Regions from separate parts of the Pseudomonas sp. GG8 genome, predicted to be linked through region 2. Evidence: predicted binding sites of a transcription regulator. Region 2 holds the regulator's gene; each other region holds the start of a gene.
What was found. Region 2 encodes sigma-54, which starts transcription at its own class of promoters, with help from an activator protein. Its sites were predicted from a motif close to ANTGGCATNNANNTTGCTNT; they were not measured.

Region 1 (5,724 bases), 4.6 Mb from region 2:
AGCGGTGTTTTTAGCCAGGATGGTAATACCGCGCTCTTTTTCCTGGTCGTTGGAGTCCATCACGCGCTCGTCGTTGAGCTCGTTGCGCTCCAGGGTGCCGGATTGACGCAAGAGTTTGTCTACCAGGGTGGTTTTACCATGGTCAACGTGAGCAATGATGGCGATGTTACGTAGATTTTCGATCACTTGTGTATCTCGATCAGAGGATTCGGTCAGCTGCCTATTGTAGGCAGCTATTAACAGTAGAGTCGGCGAAAGCCATGACGGCTTGACGACTGGCGTCGGGGGGCCGGTGACGCAAGCCACAGGCAAACAGCCCCGGGCACTTAGCTCGGTCGATAAACGCGCACATTGGCATGCCCCTCACTGAGCAAATGGTGGGCATGCAGGCGACTCATCACGCCTTTGTCGCAATACAACAGGTACTGGCGAGTCTCATCCAGTTCCTTGAAGCGGCTGTTCAATGCATAGAACGGCAGCGTCTGTATTTCAATGCCAGGCAACTCCAGCGGTTCGTCATGCTGAGCATCCGGATGACGGATGTCGACGATGACCTGACCGGCCAGTGCTTCACTGACTTCCTCGATTTCAATGTCCTGGCCCAATTCGTCGATAACGCGATCGATCGGCACCAACCTGGCTTGCTCAAGCGCACGCTCGAGCACCGCCATATCAAACTGCTGTTCTTCATACTCCACGCGGTTGCGCTTGGCGTGGGTCTTGGGGTTGACCGAAATCACCCCACAATACTCGGGCATGTGCTTGGCGAAATCGGCAGTGCCTATATCGTAAGCCTGATCGATGATGTCTTGCTTGTGGCTGGCGATCAGTGGACGCAAAACCAGCTTTTCCGTGACCGAATCGATCAGCGACAGATTGGGCAGGGTCTGGCTGGAGACCTGAGAGATCGCCTCGCCTGTTACCAGCACATCAATCTCGAGCCGATCAGCGATACGGGTCGCTGCGCGCAACATCATACGCTTCAACACCACGCCCATATGACTGTTATCGACTTTACCGAGAATTTCTCCCAGTACTTCTTCAAACGGGACGCTGACAAATAGCACGCGTTGCGAGCTACCGTACTTCTTCCACAAGAAATGGGCGACTTCCATCACCCCTAATTCGTGGGCGCGACCACCGAGATTGAAGAAGCAGAAGTGGCTCATCAGCCCACGGCGCATGATCTGGTAGGCCGCGACCGTGGAATCGAAACCGCCGGACATCAGCACCAGTGTCTGCTCGAGCGCACCCAGCGGATAACCGCCGATGCTGTTGTGCTGACCGTGAATCACAAACAACCGTTGGTCGCGAATTTCCATGCGCACTTCGATTTCGGGTGCTTTCAGGGAAATTCCGGCAGCGCCGCACTGCTGGCGAAGCTGGCTACCGACGTATTTCTCGACATCCATGGAGCTGAAACTGTGTTTGCCGGCACGCTTGCAGCGCACTGAAAACATTTTGCCGGCCAACGATGCGCCGACGTGTTCTTTACACTTGGCGACGATGTCGTCCATATCGCCTAGCGGGTATTCATTGACCTGCAAAAAATGTGCGATGCCCGGCATGCAACTCAGGCGCTCAATCATCTCCTGCAAGGCTTTCGGCTCGCTAACCCTGGTTTCGACCTCAAGATTGTCCCACACGCCTCCCACCACCAATGCCGGGTCCAGATCACGGAGCACGGTACGGATGTTTTTGGCCAACTGGCGGATGAAACGCTTACGCACCGGCCGGCTTTTGATAGTGATTTCGGGGAAGACTTTTACGATTAGTTTCATGTAAAAAACGCGCGAGGTGCCAGCCGAAAAATAGGGGGCAGGATTATAGCGGAAATTGCTCAAGGTTTAACCAGTTATCGTACAGCCAATATTGCACGCACCAAAAAAGACCGCTCTCTCATCAATCCGCATCATATCAGTGCATCAAATTTTCGATTTATCAGCTTTAATGCCCGCAATGCCTGCGTTTGGCGCGAAAAACCCAAGTCGGGGCACTGGCATGCAATTTGCTCCCTTGTGAGGCAGGTTGCCTTGGCAGAGTATTCGCGCCGGCATCACCCAATTCTAAGGGCCAAACCACTAAAGTGGCCCGAAGCCACCCGGAGGACACCATGTCGAAGTCGGTTCAACTCATCAAAGATCATGACGTTAAATGGATTGATCTGCGCTTCACTGATACCAAAGGCACTCAGCACCACGTGACCATGCCGGCTCGCGATGCGCTGGATGAAGATTTCTTTGAAATCGGCAAAATGTTCGACGGTTCCTCCATTGCGGGCTGGAAAGGCATCGAAGCGTCCGACATGATCCTTATGCCTGACGACAGCACTGCCGTGCTCGACCCGTTCACCGAAGAGCCAACCATCATCCTGGTTTGCGACATCATCGAACCTTCGACCATGCAAGGCTATGACCGCGACCCACGCGCCATTGCCCGTCGCGCTGAGGAATACCTGAAGTCCACGGGTATCGGCGACACTGTTTTCGTTGGCCCGGAACCAGAATTCTTCATCTTCGACGAAGTGAAGTTCAAGTCCGACATCTCCGGTTCCATGTTCAAGATCTTCTCCGAACAAGGCTCCTGGATGTCTGACCAGGACGTGGAAGGCGGCAACCGTGGCCACCGTCCAGGTATCAAAGGCGGCTACTTCCCGGTTCCACCGTTCGACCACGACCACGAAATCCGTACCTCCATGTGTAATGCCATGGAAGAAATGGGCCTGGTCATCGAAGTTCACCACCACGAAGTGGCGACTGCCGGTCAGAACGAAATCGGCGTGAAATTCAACACCCTGGTTGCCAAGGCTGATGAAGTTCAGACCCTGAAATACTGCGTACACAACGTAGCCGATGCCTACGGCCGTACCGCTACCTTCATGCCTAAGCCTCTGTATGGCGACAACGGTTCAGGTATGCACGTACACATGTCCATCTCCAAAGATGGCAAGAACACCTTCGCAGGCGAAGGCTATGCCGGCCTGTCCGATACCGCCCTGTTCTTCATCGGCGGCATCATCAAGCACGGTAAAGCACTGAACGGCTTCACCAACCCGTCGACCAACTCCTACAAGCGTCTGGTCCCAGGTTTCGAAGCACCGGTAATGCTCGCCTACTCGGCTCGCAACCGTTCCGCGTCGATCCGTATTCCTTACGTGTCCAGCCCTAAAGCTCGCCGTATCGAAGCTCGCTTCCCGGATCCAGCAGCTAACCCGTACCTGGGCTTCGCTGCACTGTTGATGGCTGGCCTGGACGGCATCCAGAACAAAATCCACCCAGGCGACGCTGCTGACAAAAACCTGTACGACCTGCCGCCTGAAGAGGCGAAAGAGATCCCACAAGTTTGCGGCAGCTTGAAAGAAGCCCTGGAAGAGCTGGACAAAGGTCGTGCGTTCCTGACCAAAGGCGGCGTATTCAGCGATGACTTCATCGACGCTTACATCGCTCTGAAAAGCGAAGAAGAAATCAAAGTACGCACCTTCGTACACCCACTGGAATACGAGCTGTACTACAGCTGCTAATCCAGTTACGTCAGCCGCATCGACGTAATAGAGGCCTCCTTCGGGGGGCCTTTTTTATGCCTGATATTTTTTAACAATTGGTTTCTGGCTTTGAGCACAACCTGTGGCGTTAACTCTCTGGCTTTATCAGGTCGCCGAATCAGCCAGAGGTCTACCCATGTCGAATTCACATCGACTGCCGCATTTGTCTCTTCTATGTGCGGCCATAGTCAGCATAAGCGCCTGCGCCAATACGCCCACACCCTCTCAACCACCCGACTCGCTGGCGCCCTTGATCCAGACCGTCAGTGAACGCTTGAGCATCGCCGATCAGGTCGCACTCACCAAATGGGACAGCGGAAAACCGATCCAGGACAGCCTGCGCGAACAACAGGTCATCGCCAACGCGGCAAAGCTGGCCCCGGCCTACAAGCTCAATCCCGAAGAAGTCAGTCAATTCCTGGCGGCGCAAATCGAGGCGAACAAGCTGGTGCAGTACACGCTACTGGCCAATTGGCACGCGGCAGGCAAGGCGCCGAATACAGCGAGACCGGACCTGGTCAATCAAGTCCGCCCACAGCTCGACCGACTGCAAATTCGATTGCTGCAAAACTTCGCAGCCTTCACGCCCTACCGGCACGATCCACAATGCCCGACCTGGCTGAACCAGCAACGACAGCTTCAGGCAAACGACGCCATCCATGACATCGCACTGGGACGTGCAGTCGGGGAGCTTTGTATCATCACCCAGCAGCCCCGCTGACAAGATTGCTAACAGCTAGCCCCTCAGGTCTGGAGAACCCGCTTTAGCATGAAAATACGACGCTGAGCCTCCATTACATGACTTCGTATTTCCGACATTTTCTGCAATTCTTGAAGGCTGGTTTGTGCCCCTGATCATGACGTTTACTCGGCTGCGCTCAGGGCGTTTCGCCCTGGCAGACCGAGGAAGTTGAATATGATCAAACAAGCCCTGCTCTCCCTAAGCCTCTTGACTCTCATCGGTACGGCCAACGCCCAGATGAAGCCAGCCATTGATTCAAAGATCCTTTTGCAGAGCTCATCGTCCTGGGACGGCACGCCCTATGTTGCATACCCACAAGGACAGCCAGAACTGACTGTTCGAAAAGTAACCATGGCACCCGGCAGCAGCTTCGATTGGCATTCCCACCCAATGCCGGCGGCCGGTTATGTAGTCTCGGGCGAGTTGATCGTTCAGGCACGGGATAGCGATAAAACCGTAACATTGACAGCCGGACAGGTTTTACCTGAAATGAATAACATTGTTCACCGCGGCCTCAGTGGCAATAGCCCCACCGAACTCATTGTGTTCTATGCTGGCACCCCCGGTATGCCGATATCGGTAGAGCCTACCAACTAAAACCCGTGCTATTGCCATTGGACGATTCCATGCATCGAAGCCTTATATTTCTGCTGCTGTCGATCGCCTTGCCCGCTGCGGCGCAGATTTATAAATACACCGACGCCAATGGCAATCCCGCCTACAGCAATCAACCACCCAACGGCACACCAAGCGAAACCGTGCAGTTGCCGCCACTGAACAGTGTCGATACCAAGAAGCCTGCCGCTCAGCAAAACAACGCGCCCTCCAGCGCCAATCAGGGTCAGTCATCCGACGCCTATGGCGTGCTGACGCTGAGTGACCTGCCGACCGATGAAGCGCTGCGCGCCAACAACGGAACATTCACGATTGGCGTCCAGCTGCAACCACGCCTGCAACCCGGGCATCTCTTGCAACTGGTGCTCGACGGTAACGCTTACGGACAACCCAGCAACGTCCCGAGGCTCCAGGTAGTGAACCTTGACCGGGGGGAGCACAGCCTCGCGGTCCGCGTGATAAACGACCAACAGATCATCCAGCAAAGCCCGACCGTCACGATCAGCGTGCAGCGCGTCCATCTCGGTAAACCTTAAGATGCCTTCCCGATCAAACCCCGTGCGCAGCCTGTTGCTGCTATGCCTGATTTTGTTCGCATTACCAGCGGTTGCCGACGTCTATACCTACGTCGATCCGCAAGGCAACCGGGTGTTCACTGACCAGGCGCACCCTGGCAACGCGCATCGCGTCGAGATCCCGCCCAGCAATATGAGCTCCCAGCCACGCAAGCACGTCGTGCAGAAGGCCCACGCCCCCACAAAACCCGCGCCCATATTCCGCTACCAACTCCTGCGGATCCTGGTGCCCGAACCGGATGCAACGGTGC
Region 2 (5,724 bases):
CGCCGGGATATTTACCGACGGCGACTTGCGCAGAACCCTGGACCGCAGCATCGATATTCGTCAGGCGAGCATCGACGAAGTGATGACACTCCACGGCAAGACAGCTCGCCCCGAGATGCTTGCAGCCGAGGCGCTGAAAATCATGGAAGACCACAAAATTGGAGCCTTGATCGTGGTCGACAAGAACGACCACCCTATTGGCGCCTTCAACCTGCAAGACCTGCTGCGCGCGGGGGTTATGTAATGAGCGAAGCGACGATGCAGGACCTGCTGCAACGCGGCAAGAACATCAAACTGGCCATTTTCGACGTCGATGGCGTGCTGACGGACGGACGCCTGTACTTTCTCGAAGACGGCAGTGAGTTCAAAACGTTTAATACACTCGACGGCCAAGGCATAAAAATGCTGATTGCCTCGGGCGTGCACACCGCTATCATCAGCGGGCGTCGCACGCCGGTGGTCGAGCGCCGCGCGCAGAATCTGGGCATCCAACACTTGTATCAAGGCCGCGAAGATAAACTGGTCGTTCTTGACGAACTACTTGCCCAACTCAATCTAAGCTATGAACAGGTCGCGTACTTAGGTGACGACCTGCCAGACTTGCCTGTCATTCGGCGCGTTGGCCTTGGCATGGCGGTCGCCAATGCGGCCGGTTTTGTTCGCCAACATGCACACGGCATTACTCAGGCTCGCGGCGGCGAAGGCGCAGCGCGCGAATTTTGCGAGTTGATCCTTAGCGCTCAAGGCAGCCTTGAAGCGGCCCACGCCGCCTACTTATAGAAGTCATTTATGCTGAGTAAAAAGATTCGCCGGTTTTTGATTCTGGGCGTGCTTGCGCTGATGCTGGCGGCCGCAGGCTACTGGAACATCAGCCCTGAAACCTTTCTGGAGCAGCGGGTTGCACCCGTTGACCCGGCCGCCATCGACTTTTATGCGATGAATGCTCACAGCCTGCAGTTCCTGCCGGACGGCAAGCTTCAATACGACATGACCGCCGACAAGGTCGAACATGTGCAGATTTCCGACATCACCCTGCTGACCAATCCAGATCTGCAACTGTATCGCGGCGCCCTCTTTCCCTGGCATGTCCAGAGCAAGAAGGGAGAAGTCTCTCCCGGCGGCACCGAGGTCGAGCTCATCGATTCAGTACGTATCGCACGCACTGACGAAAAAAACCGGACAACGATTATTACCAGCAGTCGAATGACTGTATTCCCACAGAAGCAATATGCGCAGACCGAGCAAGCCGTTAGAATCGACGGTTTCGGCGGCGTATCCACTGGCACGGGTATGAAAGCGTATTTGAACGACGGCAGGATGCACCTGCTGTCCAACGTAAGAGGACAGTATGAGGCTCGTTAAAACCCTCCCTTTTTTGCTCGGTTTGGGCGCAGCACTGGGAAGCGTGAGCGCCTGGGCTCTGCCGACGGACCGCGATCAGCCTATTCATATTCAGTCTGACGATGCGCAACTCGATGACAAGCAGGGCATTGCCACCTACAAAGGCAATGTCATCATCACCCAAGGCTCCATGAAGATCACGGGCAACACCGTGACCATCACCCGGACGCCAACAGGTGAAGTCGACGTATTTACCGCCGTTGGCAATCTTGCTTACTACGAACAGAAACCTGCCGTCGACAAGCCTATCGTTCAAGCGTACGGCGTGACCATCCAGTACTTCGCCGCCCTTGACCGGATCATCCTGATCGACAAGGCCAAGGTCATCAACGACGGCAATACGTCCGAAGGCGAGAAAATCGTCTATGACACGACGAAACAAATCGTCAATGCCGGCCGCGCCAACGGAGCCAAGGTGACGGCACCACGTCCGCGGATCGACATGGTCATCCAGCCGAAAAACAAACCCGCACCGCAGAAGGCTCCGTAATGGCGACGCTTAAAGCCCAGCATCTGGCTAAAAGCTATAAGGGTCGCCAGGTTGTGCGCGATGTCAGTCTCTCGATCGAGAGCGGGCAAATCGTGGGGCTGCTTGGCCCTAACGGTGCTGGCAAAACCACCTGTTTCTACATGATCGTAGGTTTGGTCCAGGCCGATCAGGGTCGCGTCTTGATCGACGATCAAGACGTCAGCCATCAACCCATGCACGGTCGCGCACGCGCCGGGATCGGCTATCTGCCGCAGGAAGCCTCGATTTTTCGCAAACTGTCGGTTGCCGATAACATCATGGCGATCCTCGAGACCCGCAAGGAACTCGACCGTACAGCGCGTCGCAAGGAGCTGGAAAGCCTGCTGCAGGAGTTCCACATCAGCCACATACGCGACAACCTGGGCATGAGCCTGTCCGGCGGTGAACGCCGTCGTGTGGAAATCGCTCGCGCCCTGGCGACTTCGCCAAAATTCATCTTGCTCGATGAACCGTTTGCCGGTGTCGACCCCATTTCCGTCGGCGATATCAAGCAAATCATTTATCACTTGAAAGCCAAGGGCATCGGCGTACTGATCACCGATCACAACGTACGTGACACCCTGGATATTTGTGAAACCGCTTACATCGTCAACGACGGGCAACTGATCGCTGAGGGTGATTCAGAAACCATTCTGGCTAACCAACTGGTTAAAGAGGTTTACCTCGGCCATGAGTTCCGCCTGTAAGCTCTGCGGTGTTTCGCTCTTCATCGGCGACGGACGCTAGGGTGCAGTGCTGACAAGAACATTAATTGTCATCACGCTCTAGGCAAACACTTAGGTTTCAGGCATATAATTTGCTTAAGTTGGCGCTTCGGCGCCCTGTAGTGGATGGCGCATGTGCGCCGGCGAAATAAGGTGTTAAGCCCCTGCCATGAAACCATCGCTAGTCCTGAGAATGGGCCAGCAGCTGACGATGACACCGCAGCTGCAACAGGCCATCCGCCTCCTCCAATTGTCGACCCTGGACCTTCAACAGGAAATCCAGGAAGCGTTGGAGTCGAACCCTATGCTGGAACGCCAGGAAGAAGGCGACGACTTCGACAATGCCGATCCGTTGGCCGACAACATAGAGAAACCCAATCCTGACGTACAGGAACCTACCTACCAGGAGCCCGCCCCGACGGTGGACAACCTGGAAGAAGGCGACTGGAACGACCGCATCCCCAACGAGCTGCCCGTTGATACCGCTTGGGATGACGTGTATCAGACCAGTGCCAGCAGCCTGCCCAGCAGCAACAACGACGATGACGAATGGGACTTCACCACTCGCACATCGGCCGGCGAGAGCCTGCAAAGCCATCTGTTGTGGCAATTGAATCTGGCCCCCATGTCCGATACTGATCGGTTGATCGCCGTCACGCTGATCGACTGCATCAACAATCAGGGCTACCTGGACGAGTCGCTTGAGGAAATCCTCGATGCCTTCGACCCGGAAATGGATGTCGAACTGGATGAAATCGAAGCAGTACTGCACCGTATCCAGCAATTCGAACCCGCGGGTATCGGCGCTCGCAACCTGAGCGAATGCCTGTCACTGCAATTGCGTCAGCTCCCCGCGAAGACTCGCTGGCTGGCCGAGGCACAACGCTTGGTCGGAGACTTCATCGACCTGCTTGGCAGCCGCGACTACGCTCAGCTGATGCGGCGCATGAAGCTCAAGGAAGACGAACTGCGCCAGGTCATTGAACTGGTGCAGAGCCTCAACCCGCGCCCAGGCTCGCAGATCGAGTCGAGCGAGGCCGAATACGTTGTGCCCGACGTGATCGTGCGCAAAGACAACGAGCGCTGGCTGGTAGAGCTCAATCAAGAGTCCGTGCCCCGTCTGCGGGTCAACCCCCAATACGCAGGGTTCGTCCGCAGGGCCGACACCAGCGCTGACAACACCTTCATGCGCAATCAGTTGCAAGAGGCACGCTGGTTCATCAAGAGCCTGCAGAGCCGCAACGAAACGCTGATGAAAGTGGCCACGCAGATCGTCGAGCACCAGCGCGGCTTTCTTGAGTATGGCGACGAAGCCATGAAACCCTTGGTTCTGCATGACATCGCCGAAGCGGTAGGCATGCACGAATCGACGATTTCACGTGTGACCACGCAAAAATTCATGCATACCCCGCGCGGTATTTACGAACTGAAATATTTCTTTTCCAGTCACGTAAGCACCTCAGAGGGCGGAGAGTGTTCGTCCACGGCCATTCGCGCGATCATCAAAAAACTGGTAGCTGCGGAAAATCAGAAAAAGCCGTTGAGTGACAGCAAGATCGCTGGTTTACTGGAGGCACAAGGCATTCAGGTAGCTCGGCGCACGGTCGCTAAATACCGCGAATCACTTGGGATAGCACCTTCAAGCGAACGCAAGCGATTGATGTAAGGGTGGCCGTACGCCGTAGCGTTCCAGTGGTAGGCATTCAAGCCTGCCTCTTTATGTACTGGCAACGAAGGAGACGCTGTATGCAAGTCAACATCAGTGGACACCAATTGGAAGTGACCAAGCCCCTGCGCGAATACATCGAGCTCAAATTCAAGAAGCTCGAAGGGCACTTTGACAAGATTACCAATGTGCAGGTAACGATGGCAGTCGAGAAACTGAAACAGAAAATCGAAGCCACACTGCACATCCACGGTGGAGAGGTGGTCGCTAACGCAGAACATGACGACATGTATGCGGCAATCGACCTACTCACTGACAAGCTGGACCGACAATTGCTCAAGCATAAGGAAAAGCAGCAGAACATCCTGAAAGGTGCGACTGCTCGCTAACACCCACAACCCATGATCCGACTTGAAAATATCCTGACTGCCGGCCGTTCACTCGTGAACGTGCCGAGCAGCAGTAAAAAAAATGTTCTTGAGCAAGTTGCCAAACTGATCGGCCGTGAAACGGAGCTTGATTCGGACTTGGTACTCACGAGCCTTATTGCCCGCGAAAAACTCGGCTCGACCGGTTTCGGCAATGGCATCGCCATCCCGCATTGCCGGCTGGCGGGCTGCCCAATGCCCATCAGCGCCCTCCTGCACCTCGACACCCCCGTAGATTTTGACGCCATCGACGGCAGGCCTGTAGACCTGCTTTTTGTCCTTCTAGTCCCGGAAGCCGCCACCGACGAACACCTGGAGCTGCTGCGCCAGATAGCCAGCATGCTCGACCGCGCCGATGTGCGCGACCGCCTACGCAGCGCCCAAAGCGATGAAGCGCTTTATCAAGTGGTGCTGGACGTGCAGAACGGCCATTAATGATGCGCATGATCATCGTCAGCGGCCGATCCGGCTCCGGCAAGAGCACAGCACTGGATGTACTGGAAGACAACGGCTTCTATTGCATCGACAACCTGCCTGCAGGCCTGCTCCCGGAGCTGGCTGAACGTGCCCTGATTCATACCGAACTGGCTCAGCCGCTGGTCGCCGTGTCCATCGACGCGCGCAATCTGCCGAGCCATCTGTCGCGTTTTCCCGAATTACTGGAAGAGGTCCGCAGCCGCCACATCCAATGCGATGTGCTGTACCTCGACGCCGATGAAGAGACCCTGCTAAAACGATTCTCTGAAACCCGTCGTCGCCACCCCCTGAGCAGCACCAACCGCTCGCTTGCCGAAGCGATACGTGACGAGAGCAACCTGCTTGGGCCGATCATCGATCTGGCCGATCTGAAAATCAACACCACGCACCTGAACCTCTATCAACTACGTGACATGCTCAAACTGCGCCTGCTGAACAAGCCGGAGCCAGGCACCGCGTTTCTGGTTGAGTCGTTTGGTTTCAAACGTGGCATGCCAGTAGATGCTGATCTGGTATTCG
Region 3 (5,724 bases), 1.3 Mb from region 2:
CCTGATGGAGTTGGACTTTTACCGCGAGTTCCATCAACGCTTGAACGGGCTGGTGTTCCAGTACGTCAAGGAAGACCCGAAAACCGTGCTGAGCATGCTCTGGAACGGCTTCCCGGTGGGACGCTATCTGCTGGCCTGGGCGGCGGTTACCTGGGTACTGAGTCTGCTCTTCAAGGGCATCGACCGTCTGACTCGAACCCGTCGGCGGCTTAATGTCAGTTCGAGCAGCAACCGCTCGGTCGCACCGTGGTATCTGCGTATCGGCGTGTTCGTGGCCTGCCTGATGGTTGCCGTCGTCGCCGCTCGTGGCACCCTGCGTCAGGGCCCGCCATTACGTTGGGGGGATGCGTACACCACTGATTCGAACTTCGCCAACCAGTTGGGCCTCAATGGCACCTTATCGTTGATCTCTGCTGCCGAAGCCCTGACGTCCGACCAGCGCGCCAATATCTGGAAGGCCACGCTGCCCCAACCGTTGGCGGAACAAACCGTGCGTGACATGTTGCTGACCGCCAGTGACAAGCTGGTTGATGCCGACACCGCTGCCGTGCGCCGCGATTCCTTGCCACCCGTGGAAAAAACACTGCCGATCCGCAACGTGGTGGTGATCCTGATGGAAAGTTTCGCCGGTCATTCGGTGGGTGCTTTGGGCAGCGATGCCAACATCACGCCTTACTTCGACAAGCTGTCCAAGGAAGGCCTGCTGTTCGACCGCTTCTTCTCCAATGGCACGCATACCCACCAGGGCATGTTCGCCACCATGGCCTGCTTTCCAAACCTGCCAGGTTTTGAATACCTGATGCAAACCCCGGAAGGCAGCCACAAACTGTCCGGCCTGCCGCAGTTGCTAAGTGCCCGCAAATACGACGATGTCTATGTCTACAACGGCGATTTTGCGTGGGACAACCAATCAGGCTTCTTCAGCAACCAGGGCATGACCAACTTCATTGGCCGTAATGATTTTGTCGATCCCGTGTTCTCCGATCCAACGTGGGGTGTGTCCGATCAGGATATGTTCGACAGAGGCGCTCAGGAGCTGAAAGCACGCGAAGGTGGCAAGCCTTTCTATGCGTTGCTGCAAAGCCTGTCCAACCATACGCCGTATGCGTTGCCGGAAAACCTGCCCGTCGAGCGGGTTACCGGGCATGGCACGCTGGATGAGCATTTGACGGCCATGCGTTATGCCGACTGGGCGTTGGGGCAATTCTTCGAGAAGGCGCGCAAAGAGCCTTACTTCAAAGAAACCCTGTTCATCGTCGTCGGGGATCACGGTTTCGGTAACGATCAGCAAGTCTCCGAAATGGACCTTGGTCGCTTTAACGTACCCATGCTGATGATCGGCCCAGGCGTCCAGGAGAAATTCGGTCAGCGCAGCAGTATTGTCGGCACCCAGATTGATATCGTTCCGACCATCATGGGGCGTTTGGGTGGCGAATCGCGTAACCAATGCTGGGGTCGTGACTTGCTGAACCTGCCTGAAGGCGATAAAGGTTTTGGCGTGATCAAACCATCGGGGGGCGAGTTGACCGTCGCCCTGGTGACTGGCGATCGTATTCTGATCGAGCCCAAGGATATGGAACCTCGCGTGTACCAATATGAGCTGGGCGCCAAGCCCCACGCCGAACTGATGCCTCAACAAGCTGATTTACCACAGCTAAGGCTGAAGCTGGAAAGCTTCCTGCAAACCGCAACTAAGAGCCTGATGGAGAATACCGCGGGCGTGGTCGACAGCAAGCCGCGCTAAGCGAGCGGCGTACTAAAAAAGAGACCTTTACCGGTCTCTTTTTTTGTCCGCCCGGCAGCCAAAACAGTGGAACGAATACTGGATTTTCAGGGTCCAGATTAAGTAAGCCGCTTTCTTCGGCTTCGCTGAGGAGACATAGATGAAACAGTGGACCATTACTTATCTTGATAAAGATGGCGTCCGACAAAGCCTAGAGTTTGGCAGCGAGCAGCGTCCTGATATGGAGACAGCGGCAGACTATCTACGCGAGGTTTTGTACCCTGTGGTTGATAAACTTGATCTGAACGACCTTGACGGCCGGGCACCCGAGCCGACGGTAAAATCCCTGAAGGCACTGCACAGTGTGCAAATTATTTCGGTCACTGAAACTCCTTGAATCATACCTTTGGCCATTGCTTGATCTGCCATTTGGCACGGACGGCCGATAGGGTTACTCTGCAAATGAGGCCGAAGCTGGCTTGCTTTGGCTTCCTCCATGTCGATGCCCGGTCTACCTGATAGATCTGGCCTTGTCAGCTACATGCTTGGCTCCTGGCGACAGACTATCTGTTGCTGAGCGACCACCAATCGGCGGGTCGCGTTGGGAGTGTTGAAACTCTATCTATCGTTGCATAGGAGGACGTTTCATGAGCACAGCCTATCAAGAGGACATCAGCAGTAACGTACTGCGCCGCATGAAAGAGGGCGGTTTTGATTTCGCACGTATTCATCCCATCGAGTTTTATGCCGTTTTCCCGGATGAGGAGCGGGCACGGCAAGCGGCAGGGCAGTTTCGTGGGGAATCCTTGAACGCGCAGGTCAGCGTCCGTGATGACGGGGCATGGCATCTTCAATTGAGCAAAGTGATGTACGCCACTTATGGTGGGATCGATGATTTCGAGCAAGACTTTCAAACGGTGATCACACCGCTGGACGGTGAGGTCGAGGGGTGGGGCGTGACTCAGGAAATCAAGCGTTTTAATTAACGCCCGAGGGTGTCCCCGTTGCAATCCCCTTACCGGCTGACCTTTTGTCAGCCGGTTTTAGTTTGTAGGTTCTAACCGTTAGAGGGATTGTTGGGTGGGTTGTGAAACAAAATTACACCTGTGAAATCAACGCTGACTATGCTGGTAATAGATAGCGTTATTGAAGGACGCGTCGCAATGAGGCGTAGGTGAATAAGTTGGGGCGGTTACTGCACAGGAATGGTGCGGTTGCGTTAGGGGATTTATCCAACTGTTTGATATTAAAGCGTTTATGCCGATGGCACGGGCCTTGCGAAGGCCTTTGGTGTCCGTGGTGACAAGGAGTACGGCATGATCCGCACCTTTTATGATGAGATGTATGACGCTGGCGGTCTGGTCCGTCCGCATTATCGGGAGTTTGCCCGTTGGCTGGGTGAGACGCCGCCGGAGCTTTTGGCTCAGCGCAGACGTGAAGCCGACCTTTTGTTTCATCGTGCCGGGATTACGTTCACGCTGTATGGGGACGACCAGGGCACTGAGCGGTTGATTCCGTTCGATACGATTCCGCGCAGTATTCCTGCCAGCGAATGGCGGATTGTGGAACGCGGCTGTATTCAGCGGGTCAAGGCGTTGAACATGTTTCTCGCCGACCTGTATCACGATCAACGGATTATCAAAGCCGGGATTATTCCCGCCGAACAGGTGTTGGCCAACGAGCAATATCAGTTGGCGATGCAGGGCCTGAATCTGCACCGTGACCTTTATTCGCATATTTCCGGTGTTGACTTGGTGCGTGATGGCGACGGCACCTACTACGTGCTCGAAGACAACCTGCGCACACCCAGCGGCGTCAGTTACATGCTCGAAGATCGCAAGATGATGATGCGCCTGTTCCCGGAGCTGTTCGCCGCTCAGCGCATCGCGCCCATCGATCATTATCCGAACATGCTCCTCGATACCTTGAAAAGCTCCAGCCCCATCGACAATCCGAGCGTTGTAGTCCTGACTCCTGGCCGCTTTAACAGTGCCTTTTTCGAACACGCCTTTCTGGCGCGCGAGATGGGTGTCGAGTTGGTGGAAGGGGCCGATCTGTTCGTGCGTGATGATCGCGTCTTCATGCGCACCACTGACGGGCCTAAAGCCGTCGATGTGATCTACCGGCGTCTGGATGATGCGTTTCTCGATCCGCTGGCGTTTAACCCCGACTCAATGCTCGGCGTCCCGGGCCTGCTTTCGGCCTATCGCTCGGGCAATGTGGTGCTGGCCAATGCCATCGGGACCGGCGTAGCGGACGACAAGTCGATCTATCCCTATGTGACGGACATGATCCGTTTCTATCTGGATGAAGAGCCGATTCTGCAAAATGTGCCGACCTGGCAGTGCCGCAAACCGGAAGAGTTGTCCCACGTGCTGGCGCATCTGCCGGAACTGGTGGTCAAGGAAACCCAAGGTTCGGGTGGTTACGGCATGTTGGTTGGCCCGGCGGCTTCGGCAGCTGAAATCGAAGTGTTCCGTGCCCGCCTGAAAGCCAAGCCCCACGCGTACATCGCACAACCCACTTTATGCCTGTCGACCTGTCCGACTTTTGTCGAGAACGGCATCGCCCCACGCCATATCGACTTGCGCCCATTTGTTCTTTCCGGCCGTGAAACCCGAGTAGTCCCAGGCGGCCTTACCCGAGTAGCCCTGCGTGAAGGCTCTCTCGTGGTGAACTCGTCCCAGGGCGGCGGAACCAAAGACACCTGGGTGGTTGAGGATTAAGGATGCCTGCCAATGCTAAGTAGAACTGCCTCGGATTTATATTGGATGTCGCGTTATCTGGAGCGAGCGGAAAACCTCGCGCGGATGCTCGACGTCAGCTATTCGTTGTCACTGATGCCCCAGGATGGGCGCGGCGATGGTCTGGATGAAATGGCCATGCCGCTGTTGATTACCGGCACGCTGGACGACTATCTGGAGCGCTACGGTGAGTTGCACGCCGAACGCTTGTTGCATTTTTTCGCCCTGGATGCGACCAACCCGGCCAGCATTTACAGCTGCCTGGGTGCCGCTCGGGCCAGTGCTCATGCGGTGCGCGGACGAATCACGGCAGACATGTGGGAAAACATCAACGCCACGTGGCTTGAGATACGCGGCATCGCCGAGCAGGGTTTGAGTCGTTACGGCATGAGCCGTTTTTGTGAGTGGGTCAAAGAGCGTTCGCACCTGTTTCGGGGGGCGACCTATGGCACCATCATGCGTCACGATGCGTTCCGTTTTATCCGTCTGGGGACGTTCATCGAGCGCGCCGATAACACCCTGCGCATGCTCGACGCCCGTTACGAGATGCTCGAAGTGCTCGGGAAAAATACCGAAGCGATCTCTGACAGTTCGGCGCACGGCTACTACCAGTGGAGCGCCTTGTTGCGCGCCTTGTCGTCGTTCGAGGCGTACACCGAGCTGTATCGGGACGCGCCGGGTGCGCGTCAGGTCGCCGAATTGCTGCTGTTGCGTGCCGACATCCCGCGCTCGTTGCGCGCCTGTCTGGAAGAGCTCGATCAGATCCTCGCGAGTCTGCCAGGCGCCAATGGCCGTCCGGCACAGCGCTTGGCCGCCGAATTGGACGCACGTCTGCGCTATACCAGCATCGATGAAATCCTGGGTGAAGGCCTGCATGAATGGCTGAATGAATTCATTCCGTTAGTGGCCCAATTGGGTAACGCTATCCACACTTCATACCTGGAGGCTGCATGAGACTCTCAATTAGCCACGAGACCACTTATCACTACGAAGATCAGGTCCGCGCCAGCATCCAGTATTTGCGTCTGACACCTCACGACAGCGAGCGCCAGCAGGTACTCAGCTGGCAGCTGACCTTGCCGCGCCCGGTGCGTGCGCAGATCGATCCGTTCGGCAATATCCTTCATGTATTGACGCTGGATGAGCCCCACGAAGCGATCATTATCGGTGCCCGTGGCCAGGTTGAAATCGACGAGAAGCGTGAGGCTGAGCATGAAAGCCAGTCAGCGCTGCCATTTCTGCGTTTCACCCGTCTGA

Region 1: a site for sigma-54 is predicted at 1,996-2,015, ahead of glnA (glutamate--ammonia ligase). Genes of this name have one in related genera too.
Region 3: a site for sigma-54 is predicted at 2,986-3,005, ahead of ACVBEG_RS08115 (circularly permuted type 2 ATP-grasp protein). Genes of this name have one in related genera too.

The regions. Positions count from the first base shown of each region.
Region 1 covers NZ_JBRIIP010000001.1:4,930,553-4,936,276, forward strand. Annotated here, with positions in the region: gene typA (translational GTPase TypA) at 1-186, opposite strand, end outside; gene thiI (tRNA uracil 4-sulfurtransferase ThiI) at 327-1,781, opposite strand; gene glnA (glutamate--ammonia ligase) at 2,114-3,520, shown strand; gene ACVBEG_RS23330 (chorismate mutase) at 3,678-4,262, shown strand; gene ACVBEG_RS23335 (cupin domain-containing protein) at 4,458-4,880, shown strand; gene ACVBEG_RS23340 (DUF4124 domain-containing protein) at 4,910-5,434, shown strand; gene ACVBEG_RS23345 (DUF4124 domain-containing protein) at 5,457-5,724, shown strand, end outside.
Region 2 covers NZ_JBRIIP010000001.1:312,096-317,819, reverse strand. Annotated here, with positions in the region: gene ACVBEG_RS01605 (KpsF/GutQ family sugar-phosphate isomerase) at 1-244, shown strand, start outside; gene kdsC (3-deoxy-manno-octulosonate-8-phosphatase KdsC) at 244-780, shown strand; gene lptC (LPS export ABC transporter periplasmic protein LptC) at 790-1,362, shown strand; gene lptA (lipopolysaccharide transport periplasmic protein LptA) at 1,349-1,891, shown strand; gene lptB (LPS export ABC transporter ATP-binding protein) at 1,891-2,616, shown strand; gene ACVBEG_RS01580 (RNA polymerase factor sigma-54) at 2,804-4,300, shown strand; gene hpf (ribosome hibernation-promoting factor, HPF/YfiA family) at 4,381-4,689, shown strand; gene ptsN (PTS IIA-like nitrogen regulatory protein PtsN) at 4,702-5,163, shown strand; gene rapZ (RNase adapter RapZ) at 5,166-5,724, shown strand, end outside.
Region 3 covers NZ_JBRIIP010000001.1:1,657,634-1,663,357, forward strand. Annotated here, with positions in the region: gene ACVBEG_RS08100 (LTA synthase family protein) at 1-1,744, shown strand, start outside; gene ACVBEG_RS08105 (hypothetical protein) at 1,884-2,120, shown strand; gene ACVBEG_RS08110 (ribonuclease E inhibitor RraB) at 2,371-2,709, shown strand; gene ACVBEG_RS08115 (circularly permuted type 2 ATP-grasp protein) at 3,040-4,449, shown strand; gene ACVBEG_RS08120 (alpha-E domain-containing protein) at 4,462-5,421, shown strand; gene ACVBEG_RS08125 (transglutaminase family protein) at 5,418-5,724, shown strand, end outside.